2 regions of the Paenibacillus ottowii genome follow, and region 2 is predicted to be linked to the other one. Evidence: riboswitches for the same ligand, from Rfam matches in the RefSeq annotation. Region 2 holds a riboswitch; the other holds the start of a gene.
The links. Region 2 has a riboswitch for ZMP and ZTP ahead of ACQQ6X_RS12390 (bifunctional 5,10-methylenetetrahydrofolate dehydrogenase/5,10-methenyltetrahydrofolate cyclohydrolase). Riboswitches for the same ligand answer to the same signal wherever they lie in the genome.
Positions count from the first base shown of each region.

Region 1: another riboswitch for ZMP and ZTP. It lies ahead of ACQQ6X_RS13545 (TIGR01440 family protein); the one in region 2 lies ahead of ACQQ6X_RS12390 (bifunctional 5,10-methylenetetrahydrofolate dehydrogenase/5,10-methenyltetrahydrofolate cyclohydrolase).

Region 1 is NZ_CP191577.1:2,923,683-2,931,022, reverse strand. It holds gene ACQQ6X_RS13570 (FtsW/RodA/SpoVE family cell cycle protein) at 1-576, shown strand, start outside; gene spoIIR (stage II sporulation protein R) at 790-1,482, shown strand; gene ACQQ6X_RS13560 (L-threonylcarbamoyladenylate synthase) at 1,663-2,946, shown strand; gene ACQQ6X_RS13555 (manganese efflux pump MntP family protein) at 3,089-3,649, shown strand; gene ACQQ6X_RS13550 (low molecular weight protein arginine phosphatase) at 3,733-4,317, shown strand; ZMP/ZTP riboswitch at 4,396-4,477, shown strand; gene ACQQ6X_RS13545 (TIGR01440 family protein) at 4,684-5,271, shown strand; gene glyA (serine hydroxymethyltransferase) at 5,392-6,642, shown strand; gene ACQQ6X_RS13535 (carbohydrate ABC transporter permease) at 6,818-7,340, shown strand, end outside.
Region 2 is NZ_CP191577.1:2,636,458-2,643,797, reverse strand. It holds gene ACQQ6X_RS12405 (ABC transporter substrate-binding protein) at 1-862, shown strand, start outside; gene ACQQ6X_RS12400 (stalk domain-containing protein) at 1,011-2,513, opposite strand; gene ACQQ6X_RS12395 (cyclodeaminase/cyclohydrolase family protein) at 2,736-3,371, opposite strand; gene ACQQ6X_RS12390 (bifunctional 5,10-methylenetetrahydrofolate dehydrogenase/5,10-methenyltetrahydrofolate cyclohydrolase) at 3,368-4,234, opposite strand; ZMP/ZTP riboswitch at 4,348-4,432, opposite strand; gene ACQQ6X_RS12385 (fatty acid desaturase) at 4,646-5,707, shown strand; gene ACQQ6X_RS12380 (sensor histidine kinase) at 5,768-6,901, shown strand; gene ACQQ6X_RS12375 (response regulator transcription factor) at 6,898-7,340, shown strand, end outside.

The DNA of each region.
Region 1 (7,340 bases), 290 kb from region 2:
GAGATTGATTCCTTTATGAAGGGGATTGGCCGTAGTCACTGGGTAGAGCGTTTGGACCCTTGGCTGGTACCGGATAAAGCGACCGCGAAGGCATCTTATCATACCAAAAATGCCAAACTGGCAATCGCTTCCGGCGGGATGATGGGTAAGGGCTTTTTGCAAGGAACCTCGGTACAGTCCGGGCGTGTTCCTTATACGTATGCGGATTCTATTTTTGTAGTTGTAGCCGAGGAGTTTGGGTTTGTAGGTTCATCCGTTCTGCTATTGCTATATTTTATATTGATACATCGAATGATCCTGATTTCACTGGAATGTCGGGATCGGGCTGGCCCGTATATTATTGTCGGGATTGTGTCCATGTTGCTGTATCAGATTTTTGAGAATATTGGTGCGTTTCTGGGCATTATGCCACTTACGGGAATTACGCTTCCGTTCATAAGCTATGGGGGTACCTCGTTGCTTATTAACATGACTAGTATTGGCCTGGTTATGAGTATTAAGGTCCATGGCCAAGAACTGGAAGATGACCTGCCGCAACCTTCCAGAGTAAGCTTGACGAAGGCGAAAAAAGCTTAGTACAGGTGAATTGTAGCTAAAAGCTGATGGGTATTTGTGTGAGTTGAAACGGTGAAATGAAAGAGTCCAGATTATGAAATCTGGGCTTTTTTATATTCCTGGGTGATGATGAGTTCGCGATGCTCGATTTTTTTTACGAGATTCATAGGTTTAGACTCTCCCAAACCGGACAGACTGATAGACATGATAGAGTTTGGGTTTGGGGGGACGAAGATGAGCAGTTGGATAAAGCAAGCTGCAATGATACTCTTTTGTATTTCGATATTAATGATGTCTTGGGAAGGCCAAAAGACGGATGCTGCGATGACCACGGGGGGAAGAGGAGCTGTAACGTCTGGGGTGACCACTACAGGATTGAAGATCATTCCGCACGATTCCATTCGACTGCGCATTTTAGCTAATTCGGATCGTCCTGAGGATCAGTTGGTTAAGCGCGAAATACGGGACGCTATTGTGCAGCAGATGAATACATGGGTGGGTGAGTTGGACAGTCCACAAAGCCTGAATCAAGCCAGAGCGTTGATTGACGCACATTTACCTGAAATTGATCATTTGGTAGGTGCAGAACTGGCTCGTCGCGGTATAGCATATGCTCATCAGGTAGAGCTGGCAAGTGTACCTTTTCCGACAAAAATGTACGGGGGGCTTGTTTACCCGGCAGGGAATTATGAGGCGCTTCGTGTTACACTGGGGCAAGGAAAAGGACAAAATTGGTGGTGTGTACTGTTCCCGCCGTTGTGTTTTATTGATGCAGGCAGTGGTGAAGCAGCAGCGCAAACTGTATCGGCAAAAACGAGTCATGGAGACAGTCGAACGAAGGGGACTGCCAAGGAGCCAGAAGTACGTTTTTTCCTGTGGGATGCCCTTACGGGGCTGTGGAGCTGGGTGAGTGGCTTGTTTGCCTAAGTGCTTCGCCAGAGCTATGGAAAAGAGAACGACGAGTGTAAGTTTCCCCATATGTTATAATGGAACTTACGATAGATATACAGATGGCAGAGCCAATTTGAACTGATTTGTTACAGTAGATTTTTAAGGATCAGGAAGATGAACTGGCCTGTATGACAATAAGATATGGGATGATCTAATATGAGCGATAAAGTGAATCAAATGCAAGATGTGCACGCAGGTTTTGTGAAAAAGGAAAAAGCTGCGCAGAAGCAGGCGCTACAGCCTTCTCAAACACATTGGTGGGATGTAAGGTGCTTGGTTCCTAATGAGGACATGACTATATCAACTATATCGTCTGTTGAGGTGGAAAAAGCGGATTCCGTTGGTTCGGTGAACCACGCTGACGGGGATGGTTCTGCCGAACTTTCGGCTGGGCAGGCTCAAATCGTCGCGGAAAAGGGCATACGAGAGGCCGCCCTACTTCTCCAGGCTGGAGAGACGGTAGCCTTCCCTACGGAAACCGTGTACGGGTTAGGGGCCGATGCGCGCAGTTCTAAGGCGGTGGAGGCGGTATTTGCTGCTAAAGGCCGCCCTTCCGATAACCCGCTCATTGTCCATATTTCCGATGCTGCTCAATTAAGCGGTATGGTAGCGGAAATAAACGATACAGCCCGAGCGCTGATGAGTGCCTTTTGGCCGGGACCATTGACTCTCGTATTGCCGGTAGTGCCACAGGCACTATCATCGCGTGTGACAGCAGGACTGGACACGGTCGGTGTGCGCATGCCAGATCATCCGATCGCGCTGCGCTTGATCACGGAAGCCGGTTGTCCGCTGGCTGCACCAAGCGCCAACCGCTCGGGAAGACCCAGTCCGACCTTGGCACAGCATGTGCTGGAGGACCTGGAGGGCCGCATCGGCGGCATTTTGGACGGAGGTCCCACGGGGGTGGGACTGGAGTCCACGGTAGTGCAAGTCGGTGACGACGGAACCGTCACCATTCTGCGCCCCGGCGGCGTGACAGCTGAACAGCTCGCTGCGGTTGCTCGCGCCGTCGTATTGGACCCGGCGTTGGCTGCTACACCGGGGCAGGACGCCGATAGCCTGGCGCCGCGCTCGCCGGGCATGAAGTATACACACTATGCGCCGCGAGGCTGCTTGAGTGTGGTGCAAGGCCCGTCGTCTGATGAAGTGACGGGCTGGATTCGCGCCGCGCTGGCGGAGGCTGCCGCGCGCGGAGAGCGCACAGCGGTGCTCGCGTTTGACGAGCATGCCGCTGACTACGCCGGAGAACGAGTCTACACGCTGGGCAGGCTGGACGCGCTTCATGAGGCGGCGCAACGTCTATACGGCGTGCTGCGCCGCTGCGATGAGGACGGCGTTACCTATATTTTGGCGGAAGCCTGTCCGCCAAAAGGATTGGGAGACGCCGTCATGAATCGACTGCTTAAAGCGGCAGGTCATCGAATCATCCGTCTGTAGCTTCCGCAAAAAATGAAGCTTCTTCTTTTAATTTCTTCTCTTTCCTCGTCTCTGTTTTGGGTCTTTTCAGTGCCTGCTTGTACTGATTTGCCCCTTGTCCGCATAACGTGTACAAGAACAGACGGACAATGGAGGGATGGATATGCTGGCAGCCTCTGCCGATGCTGGGCAGGTTGTAACGATTCTGATCATGGCGGTAGCGCTAGGGATGGATGCGCTGTCGCTGGGCGTAGGGATCGGTATGAAGGGGATACGCCTGCGAGACGTACTGCGCATCAGTATTGTGATTGGTTTTTTTCACATTCTGATGCCATTGCTGGGAATGTTCACAGGCCATTATATGAGTTCTTTATTAGGCCATGTGACGACCTACTTCGCAGGGGGATTACTCATCCTTTTGGGCGGGCATATGGTATATAACTCCTTTAAAGGGAACGGCGTACAGGTATTGGATCATCGGTCGCCTTTGGGTCTATTGCTATTTGCGCTTGGGGTGAGCATTGACTCATTTTCTGTAGGAGTGTCTTTAGGGATGTTCCAGAGTGATCTGGTACTGACTGTTCTGGCCTTTGGCTTTTGCGGAGGAGCGATGGCCATGCTGGGTCTATTGCTGGGGCGCAAGGTCAGCCGCAACCTGGGGGATTATGGAGAAGCGGTGGGCGGTGCTATATTGCTGGCATTCGGCTTTATGTTTATGTTTTGATTTTAACGTGGACAGTGTAAAATAAATACAGGATCTTAGTAATCCTCTGTTTATATATTTTTAACATACGGGGGGTGAAGGCGTTGAAGAATATTTTATTTGTATGCACAGGGAACACTTGTCGCAGTCCAATGGCTGAGGGGATGCTGCGTAAATTGGCTGCTGAGCATGGATTGGAACTGGACGTGCGTTCTGCGGGAGTAGCTGCGATGGAAGGCACGCCGATATCCCGACATGCAGAGGCGGTTCTACGTGATCACGATATTTCCGATCAGATCACTTCAACCCCTTTAAGCGACGGGCTTGCCGAGTGGGCACATCTGATCTTAACCTTGACGCAAGGACATAAACAGCATGTCGTTCAGCGGTTTCCCCAAACGGCGGGGAAAGTATTTACGCTTAAGGAATATGTGGAAGACCGAGAAGCAGTGCTGAATGATGTACAGGAGTTAGATGGCTTGTATGCTTCACAGCAGTTGATGGCTTCATTAGGACAAGAGTTATCGGCGGAGGAACGTGAACGTATGATTGAATTGCATCAACGGATTCCGGGCTTCGATATCTCAGATCCGTTTGGCGGTTCGCGGGAGGACTACGATGTCACGGCAGCGGAAATCCGTGCGGCTTTGCATAAGTTATTGGACAAGTTAAAGGGTTCTTCCGAATGAAATAGGCACTATCCCTCTATTTTGTACGGAATTTGTTGATTTTCAGCAGCTAATCCGTTAAGATAAGGTGGAAAAATGAGAATCCGGTGTAACTGGCGACAAAAGTGGGATTAACCACGGTGGAGCATCGGATATACGGCCGGTCGCCTGGGCAAAAGAGCAATTCCACATAGGTGTGGACTGCTCTTTTTTCGTATACGAGCTACAGCAGATCTTCTGTCGCCTTCTTGTTCTTCCATTTTTTCTGCTCGAAATCTGAAACATCGGCTATAATATAGTCAGATTGTGATCAGGAGAGAGTGGGTTGAACTCGTGGCATAGACCATGCCTAGTCTCTGAGAGGCTGTTCAACCAAAGGAGGTTCCAATGGTAGAACAATTGGATCATGAGATTTCACTCGAAGCACAGACCGCTTCTGTCGTGCGGGAAATTGCAGAGGCAGCGAGTCTCAAAGCAGGTCGCCTGCTGGTTATTGGCGCAAGCACGAGTGAAGTGGCTGGGAGTCGCATCGGCACGGCGGGGGCGCTCGACGTGGCTCAGCAAGTGTTGTCTGGAGTAGAGTCCGTTCGCAGAGAGTATGGCTTTGATGTGGCGTTTCAATGCTGTGAGCACTTGAACCGAGCACTGGTTGTTGAACGTTCTCTACTGGAGCGATTAGGACTGATGGAGGTTGCGGCCGTTCCTGTTCGTACAGCAGGGGGTTCTATGGCTACCGTTGCCTATCGTTCTATGGACGATGCGTGTTTGGCAGCGAACGTACAGGCTCATGCCGGGATAGACATCGGCGAAACGCTAATTGGCATGCATCTGCGCCCGATAGCCGTTCCGTTTCGCCCAAGCCTTCGCTGGATTGGTGAAGCACGTGTAACGGCTGCGTTCACTCGTCCTCCACTTATTGGCGGACAACGGGCAGTGTACAGTCTGGAACAAGAAGCCGGCGGAAACTGCGATTAGCATTTGGCATGTCGGCATGTTTGTACTGATTTTTTTGCATTGATGATGAGGTACCCAACAGAGGAGCAGGCATTTGCTTGTATGCCCAACAATTTGACCATGGAGAGGGAGTAATCAATCATGATGGAACATCTGCGTAAAAGTGACCCGGCAGTGATGGAAGCAATGGGGCTTGAACTAAAAAGGCAACGCCACAATATCGAGCTGATCGCATCCGAAAACATCGTCAGCGAAGCAGTAATGGAAGCCATGGGCTCCGTGCTTACCAATAAATATGCTGAAGGTTATCCGAACAAACGCTATTATGGTGGCTGTGAGCATGTCGATGTCGTTGAAGATATTGCACGTGACCGCGCGAAAGAACTATTCGGTGCCGAGCATGCGAACGTGCAGCCTCACTCTGGAGCACAAGCTAACATGGCGGTCTATCTGGCTGCTCTTCAACCTGGTGATACTGTGCTGGGTATGAATCTGGCGCATGGCGGCCACTTGACACACGGAAGCCCGGTTAATGCCTCCGGCTTGTTGTACAACTTTGCCGCTTACGGTGTGCGTGAAGACAACTTCCGCATCGACTACGATGAAGTGCGCAAAGCAGCTTTCAAGCACCGCCCTCGTCTGATCGTAGCTGGTGCAAGTGCATATCCACGTACTATTGATTTTGAAGCTTTTGCTTCCATTGCTAATGACGTAGGTGCATTGTTCATGGTGGATATGGCGCATATCGCAGGTCTCGTGGCAGCAGGAATTCACCCAAGTCCAGTTCCTCATGCCCAATTTGTGACAACAACGACACACAAAACGCTGCGTGGTCCGCGCGGGGGTCTGATCCTGACTCGCAAAGCATGGGCGCAAGCGATTGATAAAGCTATCTTCCCGGGTACTCAAGGCGGACCACTGATGCACGTGATCGCATCCAAAGCGGTTGCTTTGGGTGAAGCGCTCCAGCCATCATTCAAAACCTATGCGCAAAACGTAGTTCGCAACGCACAGGTGCTGGCTGAAACACTACTGGCAGAGGGGATTAACATTGTATCCGGGGGTACGGATAATCACTTGATGCTGCTAGATACGCGTAATTTGAATATTACAGGTAAAGAAGCGGAGCATGTGTTGGATTCCGTGGGGATTACGGTCAACAAAAACGCCATTCCATTTGACCCAACAAGTCCGTTCGTTACCAGCGGCATCCGTATTGGTACACCTGCTGCAACTTCTCGTGGTATGGATGAAGAAGCTATGGTCAAAATTGGTAAAATCATTGCAGATACCCTTAAAAATCCAAAAGATGACACTGTATTGTCCAAAGCAAGCCAAGCGGTTGGCGAGTTGACAGATAAGTTCCCGATCTATCCAGGAACGCAATACTAATTCGTCGTCATTTCATATTCTTTATGTTTATAAGGCTTTTTCCCTTCTGTTCGTGGAGGGGAGAAAGCTTTTTTTGATTTCAGACGACTCGGAACCGACGTTTTTGGGTAATAAGCGATTACAGTAAGGATTATGCGCATTTTCCTTCATGATCTACGACAAAGGAGTGATTGCATTGAGTCAAAGAAAATCCGCGCAATTATTGCAGCAGCTCATATTTGTGGGACCGATGGCGTTGTTTTTCGTCTTGATTATGGTCATTCCGTTCCTGCTGGGGCTGTATTATTCCATGACGAACTGGGATGGCGTATCTGAACATGTCCGATGGCTCGGGATAGGGAATTACATTCATATTTTTAGAGATGATCCGGATTTCCGTAATGCGTTCTGGTTTACGGTCCGTTTTACCGTATGTGGCGTCATTCTAACGAACCTGGTTGGCTTTATTCTGGCCTATGTGCTTACAAAGCCATTGCGTACCCGCAATGCACTGCGAACGGTGTTTTTTATGCCTAATATGATCGGCGGTTTGCTGCTCGGTTTCATCTGGCAATTTATATTTGTGCGTGGTTTTTCTGCGGTGGGCGAGGCGACAGGGCTTTCCTTTTTCAAACTGCCGTGGTTAGGGGATGGGCCGACTGCTTTTTGGGGGACTGTCATTGTGTTTGTGTGGCAATACGCAGGTTATCTCATGGTTA
Region 2 (7,340 bases):
TACTGGAAAGACGAGAAGCTTTAAAACGGTTAAAGGGGATATTCAGATTCCCGCTAAGCCACAGCGTATTGTAACGGATTTTTACGGCGGAGAATTGCTGTCCGTAGGTGCTAACGTGGTGGGTGTGGAGCCGACTGCGTTTCAAAATCCTTTTCTGACCGATTTGCTGAAGGAAAAAGGAACCAAGGAGGTAGGGGACCCAACCAATCTGGAAAAAACGCTGGAACTCAAACCCGATCTGATTGTGGTTATGAAGGATACGAATTATGAAGCTTTGTCTAAAATTGCTCCGACCCTGTACATTCCGTACGGAACCACAACTAATATCTATGATACAGTCAAGCTATTCGGGGATATCACTGGGGAAAAGGACAAGGCTGAGCAATTTATTGCCACCTTTGATAAAAAGGCTGCTGAAGGTCGCGCTCGTCTGAAAGGTATTATTGACGAAAAGGCAACCTTCGGTTTGTATGAGTTGACGGACAAGAATGCGCTTTGGATCTTTGGCGACAATGCGGGTCGAGGCGGACAAGCCGTATACAATGCGCTCAAACTGAACATGCCGAAAAAGACAGCTAATTCCAAGGAACAAACGGTACAGCTTTCAATGGAGGTACTGCCGCAGTATGACGCAGATTACATGTTCCTGACAACCTATGATCCAGACAAAAAGGGAGCCGCGCTCAAGCAATTGAAATCGTCTGCTGTGTGGGGTAATCTGCCTGCAGTGAAGAAGAATAGAGTATTCTTTAATGATTTTGATACTTACTATCGCTACGATCCGATCGCCATTACCGGACAGATTGATATGATTGTGGATATGCTGATTGAAAGAGAGAAAGAGAATAAAGCTAAAAAATAGGTGTGAGATTTACATGGTATAAGCACTTCACTACACGGACAACAAGCCGGAGTGAGGTGCTTTTTTGTTGAGCAGATACCAAGAATGAACAGGGCAGAGGCAAAGGCATAGAGTTGGATTGCAGCATATTCACTAATCAATTCTTCTTTTATTTCGTCGTAATTACGATAGTATCTTCTTTTTGTATCCAATCTACCTTGGCTCCGAGTGTCTCGCTGATGAGCCTCAGTGGAAGATAACCAATACCGTTCACCATGAAGGGCGGATTGGTGAGTTCTACAGATTTACTGTTCACTTTTGTTTGGCTGGTTTTAAAATTTATTTCTATAGAGATGGGATGGTCGGCTACCTTGGAATGATCTATTTTTGCTATTTTGCTGTTGTAATCATATGTGACCTCGGCCCCTAGTTTGTCAAATACGGAGCGGAGGGGAATAAACGCCTGCCCGTTGCGCGTAATTACACCGTTACTTAGGGGGACAGGCGTATTGTTGAGACGGACGAGAATCGGCTTTTGCACAGGAACTGGCGTACTATAAAGAAATTCATAATCGCCTATACCGAGTTGCGCGTGCTTGTTAACCCCCCAGCCCCACAAAGCGCCATCGGCTTTTTGCATGATGATGTGTCGTGGGCCTGCTTTGATGCTTTGAATATTTTGAGCAAGTAATGTAAAAGGGACATGGGATGATAGCTTTTCGCCATCTAGAGATGCAACATATACATTACCAGCAGTGGTGAGAACAAGGATGGAGCGTTCAACGAAAAAGGCGTCTTTAACATTCTGCACCCCTTTTAATAATACAGGTGTATTATCGTTGTGATAGGTTGTATTGTCTAAGGCACCTGTAACGGTAGCCCCCCAGAACCATAGCTGGCCCTGCTGATCAATCGCGAGATTGGAATATCTATTAGCCTTGATTGTCTTGATGCCCGATAAGGTATGAATTTGTGATACGGCTAACGCTTCGGACGGAGCTACATTTTTATCAAATTCTTTGGGCCATGTCCATACGGTGCCGTCTTTTTTTAAGGCTATATTTTTAGCAATTGCCGTAATATCTTTTAATGATGAAATAGGTTCGAAGCCCTGCAAGGCTTTTGTGTTTTTCCATACACTGCCGTCATTCTTTAGAAATATCCAGCGTTCCTCATAATTGGGTCTTTCTTCATAGTAACTATCGATATCGGCAACCTCGTCGATGCCAGACAGGATTTGAAAAGGATCAAAGGTATTTTTATCTTTGAGTCGATCAGCTGAAAATATATTCCCCTCGTTATTCAGAGCGAGTACATGGTCATTTAAACTGCTTACAGCTACGAGATTCTGTAATCCTTCCAGGGGAGCAAAATTTACGGATTCAGCAATGTTGTTTCTAGGCACATACCAGGCAGAGTGGTCTTGCAAGGTAAATACCAGATCGCCTTCGTTGATAATATTAGAGAATGTTTTTACAACGTTCGGCTTGCCCTCTACACGAGTCGGTACGGATTGATTATAGCCCCATAGCCACAAGCTTCCATCGGATTGAGTCAGACTCCCGGAATCATAGGAGCGAATATGGGATGTGGAATTATCTCCGGCCGCCCAGGCCCTGGGACTGAGCAGTAATAACGTAATTATACTGAGTAATAGAGCACGTCTTTTCATACGATTTCCCTCATTTCTTGATCCATGTATATAAGAGAAAAAATGATCTTAAAGAATGTCCCTTATCCATAGACGAAGAAAGTATAGAAAAGTTTTCCATAATTAATGAATTGCAATAAAATAACCTCCAAACCCAACGATTAAAGATGGTTTGGAGGTTTTTCTGTTAGCAAATAGGCAGAATATTTTGGTTATTACAGCTTGTGCACAGTTATAAGCAGATTAGATAACAATTCGACTGCGCACAGTCAATAAGGTTTGCTCTTTGATTTGTGCGATTTCACGGAGGAGTGCGGCTGTTTTGGCTTCGTAGGCTTGTTTGACATCCAAGTCTTTGAACGAGGCAAGGTTAATGTCAATGGTAAGCAGGGCGGATTGAGCGGCAGCTTCGAACAGAATCGCACCGATGCCCAGATCAGATATCACATTTTTATTGGATATTTCCACAATGTTGTAGGCTTGTGATAATCCGTCCCGGCATACTTCCAGCAGGCGCATAGGTACCTCAATGGCAGCAATCACTGCTGTTTGTAAGGAATGGGTACGATAGCGTTTTTCTTCGTCTGTTTCTTTGGGCAAACGCAGCGCGGTCATGTACTGTTCAAAGGATTGGATGTCTGCGGCCATTAGTTCCTCGCAATGTGTAGACAATCTTTCCATACTGCTAATGACTTGCGTCATTCGTTCACGGAATTGCGCGTATTTTTCTCCTTGCGAAAGGTTGGCGGTCATGGAGGTCATAGCTGCGCCTAGTGCCGCAGCCAGCGCGGATACACTTCCTCCACCGGGGGTAGGCGCTGCACTTGCAGCTTCTTTTAGAAAATGTCCGATGGACTGATTCCACGATAGTTCACTCATGAATAAACCACCTCTCTGGAGTAGTGTTGCAGACGTATCGCTTTGAGCAAATTTTTGTACAAAATTGCAGTCGTTAAGGTACCCACACCACCGGGCACGGGAGAAATGGCATGTACCTTTTCTACAACGTCCGGAGCAGCGTCACCTACGATTTTTCCCTCCAGTGTCTCATTTATTCCTGCGTCTACCAAAATCAAACCGGGGTGAACCATATCCCGCGTTATCACATCAGGACATCCGACTGCGACGAAGGCGATGTCTGCATGGCTCAGATGCTCTGCAATATCACGCGTACCTGCATGACAGGCGGTAACGGTGGCATTTTCTCTTTGCAGCATGTGGAAAAGAGGAAGGCCCACTGTCTGCCCGATCCCCACGAGCGTGACATTTTTGCCTGCCAACGAGTGGCCGTAATGCTTGAGCAGCTCGATACAGGCTTGAGGTGTAGCAGGGTATAGCCCTGCGTCACCAGTTACGGTAGCCAGCTTGTTATCAGGTGTAATTCCGTCAATATCCTTGTAGGGGGCGATGGACTGTTTAATAACGGAGGCGGAAAGATGTTGAGGAAGCGGAAGCTCCAGCATAATGCCATGTACATGGGATGCATCATTTAGGGTGCCGATCAGGTGCAGAAGTTCTGCTTCGCTAACATGACGATCAAACGTATGGAGATGAAATGAGATGCCCAGCTTCTCTGCTATTTTTTGCTTGGTCCGTGCATAGTATGCAGATGCTGGATCACCCTCTACCAACAGGGTCGCCAGATGGGGACGGTGTCCTTGCTGTTTCATTTGCTCTACTTGGGAACGGATCGTTGCATACACTTGCTCAGCTGCTTCTTTGGATTTCATAATAATAGCCATAGTCCGAGCCTCCTCTGAATTTATCGCATAATAGAATCAACAGGGTGTCATGGTCTTCTAAAACGAAAAAAAGTATTTGCACAAGGTCGTCAAGACAGACGAATCCTCTGCAAATACTTCTCCCAGGCGAACGGTACGCTTTGTTTGTATGCTCCCTCGTGGTTGATTCCACTGACTTCGCCAGTCACATACAGCGTTATATATCTTACATTTTAACAAATAATCATTAGAAAAGAAACCCGCTAACGTTTGGAAAACAGATGATACAGCTTGCCTATATGACAAATGTCATATACTCGAACTGACGTTTATGACTACAGCGAATTTAGCGATCTCATTATACTGAGCTTAGAACAACATGTATGCCTGACAAAGATCAAGGTATGGGCTGCATTTTAAAGGAGGATCATAATGGGTATGACACAACTCCCGTTAGCTCAATTGAAAAAAAATATGGCTCCCTACGAAAAAATAAACACGAAATCCAGCGTTCTGCAACTCATCAATACCTTGGGACCGCTGATCCTATTGTGGTATGCCGCTTATCTTAGCCTGGCGGTTTCTTACTGGCTGACGCTTCCAATTACTATGATTGCGGCTGGATTTGTGGTACGGACCTTTATTATTTTTCATGATTGTGGTCATCAATCTTTTTTCAAAAGTCGCAAGCTGAACGATATGGTGGGAACGATTACAGGGATTATTACGCTCTGCCCTTATCATCAATGGAAAAATAGTCACGCGATCCACCATGCAACCAGCAGTAATCTGGATAAAAGAGGCACAGGGGACATGTGGGTGCTTACGGTAGAAGAGTACACAGCGGCTTCCACATGGACACGGCTGGCCTATCGTATATATCGAAATCCGTGGGTGATGTTCGGACTAGGTCCGATCTATACTTTTTTGATTTCCTATCGGTTTAATGTCAAGACAGCCAAACGTAAAGAAAGAATAAACACGTATGTGACGAATATATCCATTGTCGCCTTGTATGCACTGTTGTGCTGGGCTATTGGCTGGCAGGCATTTCTTCTGGTTCAGGTGCCTATCTTTTTTGTTTCTGGTATGTTGGGAATCTGGCTGTTCTATGTGCAGCATCAGTTTGAGGATTCGTATTTTGAGCATGATGAAGAGTGGAGTTATATTAATGCGGCCGTAGAAGGCAGTTCTTACTACAAGCTTCCTAAAGTATTGCAATGGATTACGGGCAATATTGGTTTTCATCACGTTCACCACTTGAGCCCAAAAGTGCCAAATTACAATTTGGAAAAGGCGCATGAAGCGACACCGTTGCTTCAAAAGGCGACCACGATCACGATGAGTAGCAGTTTGCAATCTTTGAAGTTTCGTTTGTGGGATGAAAGTACAAAAACCTTTCTGACCTTTAAACAAGTGAAGCCGCTGCTTAGCAAACGTGTGGGCGTTTCGAATCCCATTCCTACTCCTGTTGTAGGCACAGAAAGAAAATAATATTATACGGAAATAGGTATGATAAGATAAGGGATATCTGAAGTAGAAAAGGGTGGCAGGATGCAAAAGTGGTATCAGATTTTCCAAAGAAATACGGGGCTCAGCCCTTATGTATGGGTCGTCTTTTATATCCTGCCCTTTTACTATTTTAGCTCCTCATCTACAAGCCATATCATTCTGGGTACTGCGATTATTTTGGTGTTTTTTGCTTGTTATGTACTGGCTTTTGTCTCTCAAGGTTGGCTCATATACTTTTGGACCAGTGTGCAGATCGCCATATCAATTACGATGACACTGCTGTTCAGCTATATGTATTTTTCTATATTTATCGCGTATCTGATTGGTAATATGAAAAGTAAGGCCGCTTTTACAACGCTGTATATTACTTTAATGGTTATTACGATTGGGTTAATCAATTACGGCTTTGTTTCACAGAATCCCGTTTTTATTAAGCAGATTCCTTTTATCCTGCTCAATCTGATCGGTGTCATCCTTCTTCCGATTACGAATTTTAATCGCAATAAAAGTGATCGGCTTCAAGTTCAATTAGAGGATGCTAATAAAAAAATATCGGAATTGATCAAGCTGGAGGAACGGCAAAGAATCGCCCGTGACCTGCACGATACCTTGGGTCAGAAGCTGTCACTCATTGGGCTGAAGAGTGATTTGGCGGGCAAGCTGCTGGATCAGTACCCGGAACGGGCTCATGCCGAAATTAACGATGTTCGTTTTACCGCGAGAAGTGCGTTAAAAGAAGTACGGGAAATGGTTACTCAAATGCGTGGCATGAGACTGGAGGATGAACTGCTACGGGTTCGGCAAATTTTAAAGGCTGCGCATATCGAACTGATCTTGGAAGGCGATCCCAAGCTGGAGCATACGTCATTAATGAATGAAAATGTGCTGAGTATGTGTATGAAGGAAGCTGTAACCAATGTAGTGAAACACAGTGGAGCTACCGCTTGCTCCATCACCATTGAACCGTCTCGTAAGGAATTGACTCTGCGGATTCAGGATAATGGAGTTGGGATTACTGGAGAATATGGAGCTTTTCGGGGAAATGGTCTGCAAGGCATGAAGGAAAGGCTCGAATTCGTGAACGGATGTATGGAGCTACGTTTAGATCAAGGAACGACCCTGGTCATTAAGGTGCCCAACATTACTGAAAAACCGGTCGAGGAGGTGGAGTCATGATTCGAATCGTCATCGCAGAAGACCAGCGTATGCTGCTGGGTGCTCTAGCCTCCCTGTTGGACTTGGAAGAAGACATGAAGGTGGTTGGAAAAGCAAGCAACGGGGAAGAAGCTATAGAACTGGTGAAGCACCATCAGCCAGACATATGCATTATGGACATCGAAATGCCGATCAAGAGCGGATTGGATGCGGCAGAGGAACTCAAAGGCTTGAATTGCAAGGTGCTTATTTTAACAACGTTTGCTCGCCCCGGGTACTTTGAACGAGCAATCAAGGCAGGCACACACGGCTATTTACTCAAGGACAGTCCCAGTGAAGAACTGGCCTCCTCCATTCGCAGCATTATGGCAGGTCGACGTATTTACGCTCCAGAACTGGTCGATGATGCTTATGCTGAGGTCAACCCGCTAACGGAGCGTGAAAAGACCGTGTTGGCGCT